3 regions of the Microbacterium sp. ZXX196 genome follow, and region 2 is predicted to be linked to each of the others. Evidence: predicted binding sites of a transcription regulator. Region 2 holds the regulator's gene; each other region holds the start of a gene.

Region 1 (3,272 bases), on a different contig from region 2:
GCGACGCCGGACGCGGATCCGCTCGGGACGGCGGGCGCGGGCGCGGGGCGAGTGGTCACCGCCTCAGCCTAGGGGTGCCCGCCCCCGCGCCCGCTCCTCTGCCGGATCAGGCGCCGGGGCCGACCTCGTAGCGCGTGCGCGAGAGGTCCTGCGGGCGCTGGGTCGCGAGGAACGCCACGAGCTCCTCGCGCACCTTGCAGCGCAGGTTCCAGATCGCGTCGCCGTCGGCGGCGGTCATGGTCGCGCGCAGCTGCGCGACGCCGCCCGTCGCGTCGGACACGATGAGGCCCCAGCTGCGGCGGTCCCAGTCGGGGGAGGAGTCGAGGATCCGCTCCAGCTCGGCGCGGACGGCGGGCACGTCGACCGTGTAGTCGGCCTCGACGAACACCGTGCCCGTGACGGCCGTCTGGCTGCGCGTCCAGTTTGTGTACGGCGTCGTCGTGAAGTACGTCGAGGGCAGCACGTGGCGCCGGTCGTCCCAGATCTGGACGACGACGTAGGTGAGGGTGATCTCCTCGACCGTGCCGAACTCGTCGTCGACCTCGACCGTGTCGCCCACCTTCAGGGCGTTGGAGAACGCGAGCTGCATGCCCGCGATGAGGTTGCCGAGGGTCGATTGGGCCGCGAGACCGGCGACGATCGAGGCGACACCGGCGGAGGCGAGCAGCGACGCCCCGAAGGCGCTGGCGCCCGGGATCGTGAGGAGCATCGCCGCGACCGTGAGCACCGCGACGATCGCCATCACGAGGCGGCGCAGCATGCGGATCTGGGTCCGGCGGCGACGCAGAACGAACGGATCCGCGCTTGTGGCCTCTTGGCGACGCATCGCGCCGTCGATGAGGAAAACCACCACCTTCGCGAGGATCCAGCCCACCACGCCGATGACGGCGAGGTTCAGGACGAAGCGCGCGGTCGTCTCGATGCCGTCATAGCCGTCCGGGATGAACGCGGGGATCGTCGCGCGCCACGCGATGACCGTCACCACGGCGAACACGGCCTTCGGGAAGCGCGCCGCCAGCTCGCGGAAGGCGGCGTGGCGCCGGCCGAGGCGCGTCATGATGAACCGGAACAGCCAGGCGAGCGCGAAGCCGATCAGGACGGCGGACACCCCGGCGATGAGGACCGCGGCCCACGCCGTCCAGAAGTTGGTCGTCACCGCCTCGGCGATGTCGTCGGTAATCGTGTCATCCATGCCGTCCAGCGTAGGGACGGCCGCCGACGTTTCGCGAACCCGCGGCCGGAAACGACGAAACCCCGGATGCCACGCATCCGGGGTTCCGAGGAGATCGTCAGCCTCAGCGCTCGACGACCGCGAGAACGTCGCGGGCCGAGAGCACGAGGAACTCGTCCGCGCCGAACTTGACCTCGGTTCCGCCGTACTTGCTGTACAGAACGACGTCGCCGACGGCCACGTCGAGCGGGACGCGGTTGCCGTTGTCGTCGATGCGACCCGGTCCGACCGCCACGACCTTGCCCTCCTGGGGCTTCTCCTTGGCGGTGTCGGGAATGACGAGACCGCTTGCGGTGGTCTGCTCGGCGTCGACCTGCTTGATGACGATGCGGTCCTCGAGCGGCTTGATGGAAACCGACACGGTGTACCTCTGCTTTCCTGTCCTGACAGAAGACGTAAGGTTCGCACTCTCACCCCGAGAGTGCTAATGGTCAGTCTAGGCGGCTCGCTGGCACTCATGCAACGTGAGTGCCAGCGCGCCCCGCCTACGCTGGGGAGATGGACTCCGCCGAGCTCGACGCCCTCCTGACGCCCGCCGCGCTCCGCCTGCTCGACGAGCTCGACGCCGGCGCGGCGGAGGCCGACGTGGCCGGCACCGTGTCGCGCTTGCGGCGCGCGGGCCACGCGCCCGAGCTCGTCTCTGCCGTCGTCGGGCAGGCTCGGCTGCGGCGCCGCGCGGAGGCGAAGTTCGGCGAGTTCTCCCGGCGGATGCTCTTCACGCGCGCGGGCCTGGAGCAGGCCACGCGCATGTCCGTCTCGGCGCACCACGCGGGGCGGTTCCGGGCGGCGGGCCTGTCCCGCGTCGCGGACCTCGGGTGCGGCATCGGCGGCGACGCGCTCGCGCTGTCTTCCCTCGGCATCGCGGTCACGGCCGTCGAGGCCGACGAGGTGACCGCTGCGCTCGCCGCGTACAACCTCGCGCCGTTCCGCGACGTCGGCACGCGCGTCGTCCACGGGCGGGCCGAGGAGCAGGATCTCGCGGGCCTCGACGGGCTGTGGCTCGACCCCGCGCGTCGCACCGCCGGCCACGCCGAGACGCGGCGCGTGCGCTCCGAGGACTACTCGCCCCCGCTCGACTGGGCGTACGAGGCGGCCGGCCGCCTCCCCACCGGCATCAAGCTCGGCCCCGCCCACGACCGCGACGCGCTCCCCGCCGGCGGCGAGGCGCAGTGGATCAGCGTGGACGGATCCACCCTCGAGCTCGTGTGCTGGTCGGGCGCGCTCGCGCGGCCCGGCGTCGGCCGCGCGGCGCTCGTGATCCGCGGCGGCGCCGCGCACGAGCTCACGGCCCCGGCCGATACCCCGGACGAGCCCGCGCGGGGCCTTGGCGATTTCGTGCACGAGCCCGACGGCGCGGTCATCCGCGCGCGGCTCGTCGGCGACGTCGCGCGCGCGCTCGGCGCGGGCCCGGTCGACGAGCGCATCGCCTACCTCACGGGCGACGCCGAAGTCACGAGCCCCTTCGTGCAGAGCTTCCGCGTGCGCGAGGAGCTGCCCGCGGATCCGAAGGCCCTGTCCCGCGCGCTCCGCGAGCGCGGCATCGGGCGGCTCGAGATCAAAAAGCGCGGCGTCGACGTGGACCCGGCCGCCCTCCGCCAGAAGCTGAAGCTGCGCGGCCCGGAGGAGGGGACGCTGATCCTCGCGCGCGTCGGGGACGCGCGGGTCGCGATCCTCGCCGACCGCGTCCCGCGCGCCTGAATCTCAGCCGCGCGGCGCGTTCTGCTCCGCGCCGAGCGTACCGAGGTACAGTTCCGTGACCTTGGGATCGTGGAGCAGGTCGCGCCCCGACCCCGTGTAGGCGTCGTGGCCCTGGTCAAGCACGTACCCGCGGTCGCAGATCTGCAGGCAGCGCCTCGCGTTCTGCTCGACCATGATGCACGTCACGCCCGCCTTGTTGATCTCGCTGACGCGGAGGAAGGCCTCGTCCTGGCGGACGGGGGATAGGCCCGCCGAGGGCTCGTCGAGGAGCAGGACCTTCGGATCCATCATGAGCGCGCGCCCCATCGCCACCATCTGGCGCTCGCCTCCGGAGAGCCCGCCC
Region 2 (3,272 bases):
CGCTTCTTCGTGCGCAGCCCGGTCACGCCGCGTCCGTCAATGCGGAGGACATCGCCCGACTGCACGCCCGCCCGGATCTCGAGGTCGACGGCCCCGTCGAGCCCGTCGATCGCGGTCGTCGTGCCGAGGATGGCGTCCGTCATGGACACCTCGAGCGTCGCGAGCAGGTCGTCGCCCTCGCGGCTATAGACGACGTGCGGTTCGACGTGTACCTCGACGTAGAGGTCGCCGTTCGGGCCGCCGGCGGGGCCGACCTCGCCCGATCCGGGCAGCTGCAGGCGCAGGCCCGTCTCGACGCCAGCCGGGATGTCGAGCGCCACGGTGCGACGGGAGCGGACGCGCCCCTGCCCCTGGCAGGCGGGGCACGGGTGCGGGATCGTCGTGCCGTACCCCTGGCACGCGCCGCACGGCTGCTGCGTGACGACGTTGCCGAGCAGGCTCCGCACCTGGCGCTGGACGTGCCCGGATCCGCCGCACACGTCGCAGCGCTCCGGCTGGGTGCCCGGCTGGCAGCAGGATCCCTGGCACGTCTCGCAGACGACGGCCGTGTCGATCTCGACGTCACGGTGGGTGCCGAAGACAACGTCGCCGAGCTCCAGGTCCACCCGTACGAGCGCGTCCTGGCCGCGCTCGCGCCGTGAGCGGGGGCGCCCGGAGCGCCCGCCGGACGCGCCGCCGCCGAAGAACGCCTCGAAGACGTCGCCGAAGCCGCCGAAGCCGGCACCGCCGAATCCCGCCTCGTCGCCGCCGGAGTCGTAGCGCCGGCGCTGCTCGGGGTCGCTCAGGACCTCGTAGGCGTGCGTCACGCTCTTGAACTGTTCGGCCGCCTCGGGGCTGGGGTTTACGTCGGGGTGCAACTGGCGCGCCAGCTTGCGGTACGCCTTCTTGATCTCGTCGCTGCTCGCCTCGCGCGAGACGCCCAGCACGTCGTAGTGGTCTGCCACAGTCGCCTTTCCGCGGGATGCCCGCGTGCCTATCGTGATTCTCCGGCCCGGGGCCGGACGGGTGAACCCGCCGTCGTCAGCGGCGGTCGTCTTCTTCCAACATGCGGGTGAGGTAGCGCGCCACGGCGCGCGCGGCCGAGAGGTTGCGCGAGTAGTCCATTCGCGTCGGACCCATGAGCCCGATGCGGGCGGATCCGACCGCCGCCTCGTACTCGCTCGCGACGATGGACGCCTCGCCCAGCCCGAACGCGGCGTTCTCGCGCCCGATACTCGTGGCGAGCCCGTTGTCGTCGGCCGCCATCTCGCTCATGAGGCGCAGGAGCGTCACCTGCTCCTCGATCGCCTCCAGGAGCGGGTGGATGCTACCGCGAAAGTCGTCCTCGCGCCGCGCGAGCGTGGCGCTGCCGGCCATGACGAGCCGGTTCTGCCGGAACTCGTCGAGCTCGTCCTCCACGGCGGCGCCGATCGCCGCGAGGGTCCGATCCGCCGGGCCGGCGGGCGCCGCGGCGCGCGCCGCGCGGATGCGGTCGGCCGCGTCCCCGACGGGCAGGCCGATCAGGAGAGGCTTCAGCCGCGCGGACACGGCCTCGAGCGCCGCCTCGTCGGCCGGGGCAGGCAGGATCGCGATGCGCTGCGAGACGCGGCCCGTGTCGGTCACCATGATGACGAGCACGCGGCGCGCGTCGAGGAGGACGAGCTGGACGTGTGTGACGGTCGCGCGCGCGAAGGACGGGTACTGCACGAGCGCGACCTGGCCCGTGAGCTGGGTCAGCAGCCGAACCGTCCGCGCGAGGAGGTCGTCGAGGTCGTGCGGGTCCGCCAGGAAGGTGGAGATCGCCGTGCGCTGCGCCGGCGACAGCGGGCGCACGTCCGACAGGTGGTCGACGAACGCGCGGTATCCCTTGTCGGTCGGGACGCGCCCCGAGGAGGTGTGGGGCTGGGCGATCAGCTCCTCCTCCTCGAGGAGGGCCATGTCGTTGCGGATCGTCGCGGCGGACACGCCGAACGCGTGGCGCTCGACGATCGAGCGGCTGCCGACCGGCTCGCGGGTGTCCACGAAGTCCTGGACGATCGCCCGAAGCACCTGCAAGCCCCTGTCCGTGACCATGGCGCGTCCTCCTCCCACTGGCACTCGTTCGCGTCGAGTGCCAATTCTAGTCGTCGTCGGTGAGTGCGCGCACGACGGCGTCGGCGAGGAGCCGACCGCGCCGCGTGAGCACGACGCGCCCGCCGATCGCGGCGACGCCGTCCACCAGCCCATCCGCGACGAGCGACGCGACCCGCCGCCGCGGGCCCGGTGCGAGGGCGGCGACCGGCATGCCCTCGCGGATCCGCGTCTCGAGGAGCACGCGCTCCAGCGCGCGCTGGTCGGCGTCGGGGGTCTCGCGGCCCGCGGCCGGCGACGATCCGCCCGCCAGCCGCTGCGCGTACGCGGCGGGATGCTTGACGTTCCACCACCGCAGGCCGGAGACGTGGCTGTGTGCCCCCGGGCCGAAGCCCCACCAGTCGGCGCCGCGCCAGTAGGAGAGGTTGTGGCGCGAGCGATGCGCCGCGCCCGTCGCCCAGTTGGATACCTCGTACCACCCGTACCCCGCGCCCTGGAGCAGCTCGTCCGCGAGCTCGTACATGTCGGCCTGGAGGTCGTCGTCGGGCGCGGGCACCTCGCCCCGGGCGATCTGGCGGGCGAGCTTCGTGCCCTCCTCGAGGATGAGGGCGTACGCGGAGATGTGATCCGGCGCGTGCGAGATCGCCGTCTCGAGCGACGCACGCCAGTCGGCGAGGCTCTCCCCCGGCGCCCCGTAGATGAGGTCGAGGCTCACGTCGAGGCCCGCCTCGCGCGCCGCCCGCACCGCCACGCCGACGTTCTCGCGGTCGTGCGTCCGGTCGAGCGCCGCGAGGACGTGCGGCTCGGAGGACTGCATGCCGATCGACATCCGCGTGACCCCCGCCCGGGCGAGCTCCGCCGCGACGGCGTCCGTCACCGTGTCGGGGTTGGCCTCGACCGTGACCTCGGCGTCGTCCGCGACCCCGAACGCGTCGCGCACGCCGTCGAGCATCCGTGCGAGATCTCCGGCGGGCAGGAGCGTCGGGGTTCCGCCCCCGAAGAAGACCGTGCGGGCGGGCCGGAGCGGCCCGGCCTCGGCGAGGACCTCGCGGGCGAGCGCGACCTCGCGCAGCAGCGTGTCCGCGTACTCGTCCTGGCGCGCGCCACGCAGCTCCGGCGCCGTGTAGGTGTTGAAGTCGCAGTACCCGCAGCGCACGCGGCAGAACGGCACGTGCAGATAGACGCCAAAATCCGTCTCCGGATCCGGGCGGTGCGCGTCGGGG
Region 3 (3,272 bases), on a different contig from region 2:
ACGAGCCGCTCCGGTGCGCGCCGCTCGCGTTCGCGCTCGCGCGCATCCCGGGGCGCGTCGCGCTCCTCGAGGTCGGCGCGTCGGCCGGTCTCTGCCTGTTTCCGGACCGCTACGCCTACCGATTCGTCGAGCCGGGCGGCGGCGCGCGGCTCCTCGGATCCGGTCCCGTCGTGCTGACCTCCGAGCTGCGCGGGGGCCTCGCCGCACCCGAGCGGATCCCCGAGATCGTCTGGCGGGCGGGCATCGACCCGCAGCCCCGCGACGCGCGTCGCGGGGAGGACCGCGCGTGGATCGAGGGCCTCGTCTGGCCGGGCGAGGACGAGCGCGCGCGGCGGATCGCGGGCGCGCTCGACATCGCGGCGGCGAATCCGCCCGAGATCCTCGCCGCGGACGCGGCAGAGGAGGGTGTACTCGCGTCGCTGGCCGCCAGGGCGCCCGCGGACGCGACGCTCGTCGTCACGACGCCGGGCGTGCTTCCGCACCTGCCCCGTCCCGCGCGCGAGCGCCTGATCTCCCAGATCCGCGACCTGGACGCCCGGTGGATCACGATCGATCACCCGCGCCTCCACGACGCGTGGACGGCGCCGATCGACGCGGAGGCGTGGCCCGGGTTCGTGCTCGCCCTCGACGGCGCCCCGATCGCCGCGACGGATCCGCTCGGTGGGTGGATCGCGCCCGCCTGACCGCGTGTCTGGGCGGACGCGCGGGGGAGGGCGCATACCCTCGAGACATGTCTGACGTGCACCTCGGCGCCCCACGTCCCGGGGCGGAGCAGGGCGGGCTCGACGAGCGCTCGCGCGCCATCCTCGCCTTCGAGGCGGAGTGGCCGCAGCACGACGGCGCCAAGGAGGAGGCCCTCCGCGCGCGCTTCGGGATGGAGCCCGCGCGCTACTACCAGGTCCTCGCGCGCCTGACGGACGACCCCCGCGCCCAGGCGCACGCGCCGCTGCTGATCGGCCGGCTGCGCCGCCTGCGCGACGCCCGCGCAGCGCGCCGCGCGCGGCTGCTCCATTGACGGGCCCGCTACCATGACCCGCGTGCCGCAGACCGACTTCCCGCAGGACCGCTTCGACGACGTCGACGAGGACCCCGCGCGGGTCGGCGCCCACCGCGCGCCGCGCCCCCGCTTCCGGTGGGTCGTCGTGCTCCTGTGGTGGCTCCTCGTTGTGGCGGTGCTGACCGGGGCGGGGATCCTGGCCTTCCTCGCGCTGTCGAGCACCGACTCGATCCGCCTCCCGTCGTCGAGCCAGACGGCGGTGGCGACGCCCTCCCCGTCGGAGATCGACACCTCGTACACGGTCCTCGTCCTCAACGGAACGGCGGACGCCGAGGCGTCCGCCGCGGTGCAGGAGGCGGTGCGCGACGCGGGGTGGGACGAGAGCGACATCGTCCCCCTGAACTCCGACGTCAACGACTTCCAGCACACGACGGTCTATTACGCAGACGCGGAGGATCAGGCGGCCGCGCAGGGCCTGGCCGACGCGCTCGAGATCGACGTCGTGCAGGAGAACGACGAGTTCGCGGCGATGAGCGACGGCGGCCTCACGATCGTCGTCGGCCTCGACCGTGTTTCGGAAGAGTAAACACCTCGCGTCAGCGCCGTCAATCCTTCGCCGATCGGCCGGAAACCGCGGATCCGCGCGGATAGCATCGCTCCCATCCCCGGCGCCACGCCGGGAGGTTCGCAGCACCAGGAGTGAGCATGACGCAGGGCACCGTGAAGTGGTTCAACGCCGAGAAGGGATACGGATTCATCACCGTCGACGCCGACGGGAAGGATGTCTTCGTGCACTACTCCAACATCGAGATGAGCGGCTTCCGCGTTCTCGAGGAGGGGCAGGCCGTGGAATTCACCGTCGGCTCCGGCCAGAAGGGGCCGCAGGCCGAGACCGTCCGGGTCGTCTGAGACTCCCCCTCATCGTCGCGCCGCCGGCGCCTCGCGTGAACCCACGCGAGGCGCCGGCGGCGTTCGTGCGGCGTCCGCGCGAAGAGGTTTGCACTCTCCCTGGTCGAGTGCCAGAATGCTCTTAGCACTCAGTGCGACTGAGTGCTAAAGACCACACGCCTACGTCCGGGAGGGACGACAACACATGGCAAAGATGATCGCTTTCGACGAGGAGGCCCGCCGTGGCCTCGAGCGCGGCCTCAACCAGCTGGCCGACGCCGTCAAGGTGACGCTCGGCCCGCGCGGCCGCAACGTCGTGCTGGAGAAGAAGTGGGGTGCCCCCACGATCACGAACGACGGTGTGTCGATCGCCAAGGAGATCGAGCTCGACGACCCGTACGAGAAGATCGGCGCGGAGCTCGTCAAGGAGGTCGCGAAGAAGACCGACGACGTCGCCGGCGACGGCACGACGACGGCCACGGTCCTCGCGCAGGCGCTCGTTCGTGAGGGCCTCCGCAACGTCGCGGCCGGCGCTGACCCCATCAGCCTGAAGCGCGGCATCGAGAAGGCCGTCGCGGCCATCACCGCCGAGCTGCTCGCGAACGCCAAGGAGATCGAGTCGAAGGAGGAGATCGGCGCGACCGCCTCGATCTCCGCCGCCGACCCCGAGATCGGCCAGCTCATCGCCGAGGCGATCGACAAGGTCGGCAAGGAGGGCGTCGTCACGGTCGAGGAGGCTCAGGCCTTCGGCACCGAGCTCGAGCTCACGGAGGGTATGCGCTTCGACAAGGGCTACCTGAACCCGTACTTCGTCACGGACCCGGAGCGCCAGGAGGCCGTCTTCGAGGACCCGTACATCCTCATCGCGAACCAGAAGATCTCGAACATCAAGGATCTCCTGCCCGTCGTCGAGAAGGTCATGCAGGCGGGCAAGGAGCTCGTCATCATCGCCGAGGACGTCGAGGGCGAGGCGCTCGCGACGCTCGTGCTCAACAAGATCCGCGGCATCTTCAAGGCCGTCGCCGTCAAGGCGCCGGGCTTCGGCGACCGCCGCAAGGCGCAGCTCCAGGACATCGCCATCCTCACGGGCGGCCAGGTCATCACGGAGGAGGTCGGCCTCAAGCTCGAGAACACCGACCTCGAGCTGCTCGGCCGTGCGCGCAAGGTCATCGTCACGAAGGACGAGACGACGATTGTCGAGGGCGCCGGTGAGGCGTCGGCGATCGAGGGTCGTGTGACGCAGATCCGCCGCGAGATCGACGCGACGGACAGCGACTACGACCGCGAGAAGCTCCAGGAGCGCCTCGCGAAGCTCGCGGGCGGCGTCGCCGTCATCAAGGCGGGTGCCGCGACGGAGGTCGAGCTCAAGGAGCGCAAGCACCGCATC

What was found. The regulator HrcA, encoded in region 2, represses chaperone genes, less so after heat shock. The targets are predictions, from matches to a motif close to TTNGCACTCGNNNNNNNCGAGTGCNAA.
Region 1: a site for HrcA is predicted at 1,680-1,706, ahead of groES (co-chaperone GroES). Genes of this name have one in related genera too.
Region 3: a site for HrcA is predicted at 2,028-2,054, ahead of groL (chaperonin GroEL). Genes of this name have one in related genera too.

The regions. Positions count from the first base shown of each region.
Region 1 is NZ_WMEE01000012.1:11,871-15,142, reverse strand. It holds gene rarD (EamA family transporter RarD) at 1-59, opposite strand, end outside; gene GJQ66_RS10070 (mechanosensitive ion channel family protein) at 107-1,192, opposite strand; gene groES (co-chaperone GroES) at 1,296-1,592, opposite strand; gene GJQ66_RS10060 (class I SAM-dependent methyltransferase) at 1,730-2,929, shown strand; gene GJQ66_RS10055 (ABC transporter ATP-binding protein) at 2,933-3,272, opposite strand, start outside.
Region 2 is NZ_WMEE01000004.1:227,126-230,397, reverse strand. It holds gene dnaJ (molecular chaperone DnaJ) at 1-944, opposite strand, end outside; gene hrcA (heat-inducible transcriptional repressor HrcA) at 1,021-2,052, opposite strand; gene hemW (radical SAM family heme chaperone HemW) at 2,099-3,272, opposite strand, start outside.
Region 3 is NZ_WMEE01000003.1:164,580-167,851, reverse strand. It holds gene GJQ66_RS04165 (DUF2332 domain-containing protein) at 1-683, shown strand, start outside; gene GJQ66_RS04160 (DUF3263 domain-containing protein) at 731-1,015, shown strand; gene GJQ66_RS04155 (LytR C-terminal domain-containing protein) at 1,038-1,583, shown strand; gene GJQ66_RS04150 (cold-shock protein) at 1,703-1,906, shown strand; gene groL (chaperonin GroEL) at 2,091-3,272, shown strand, end outside.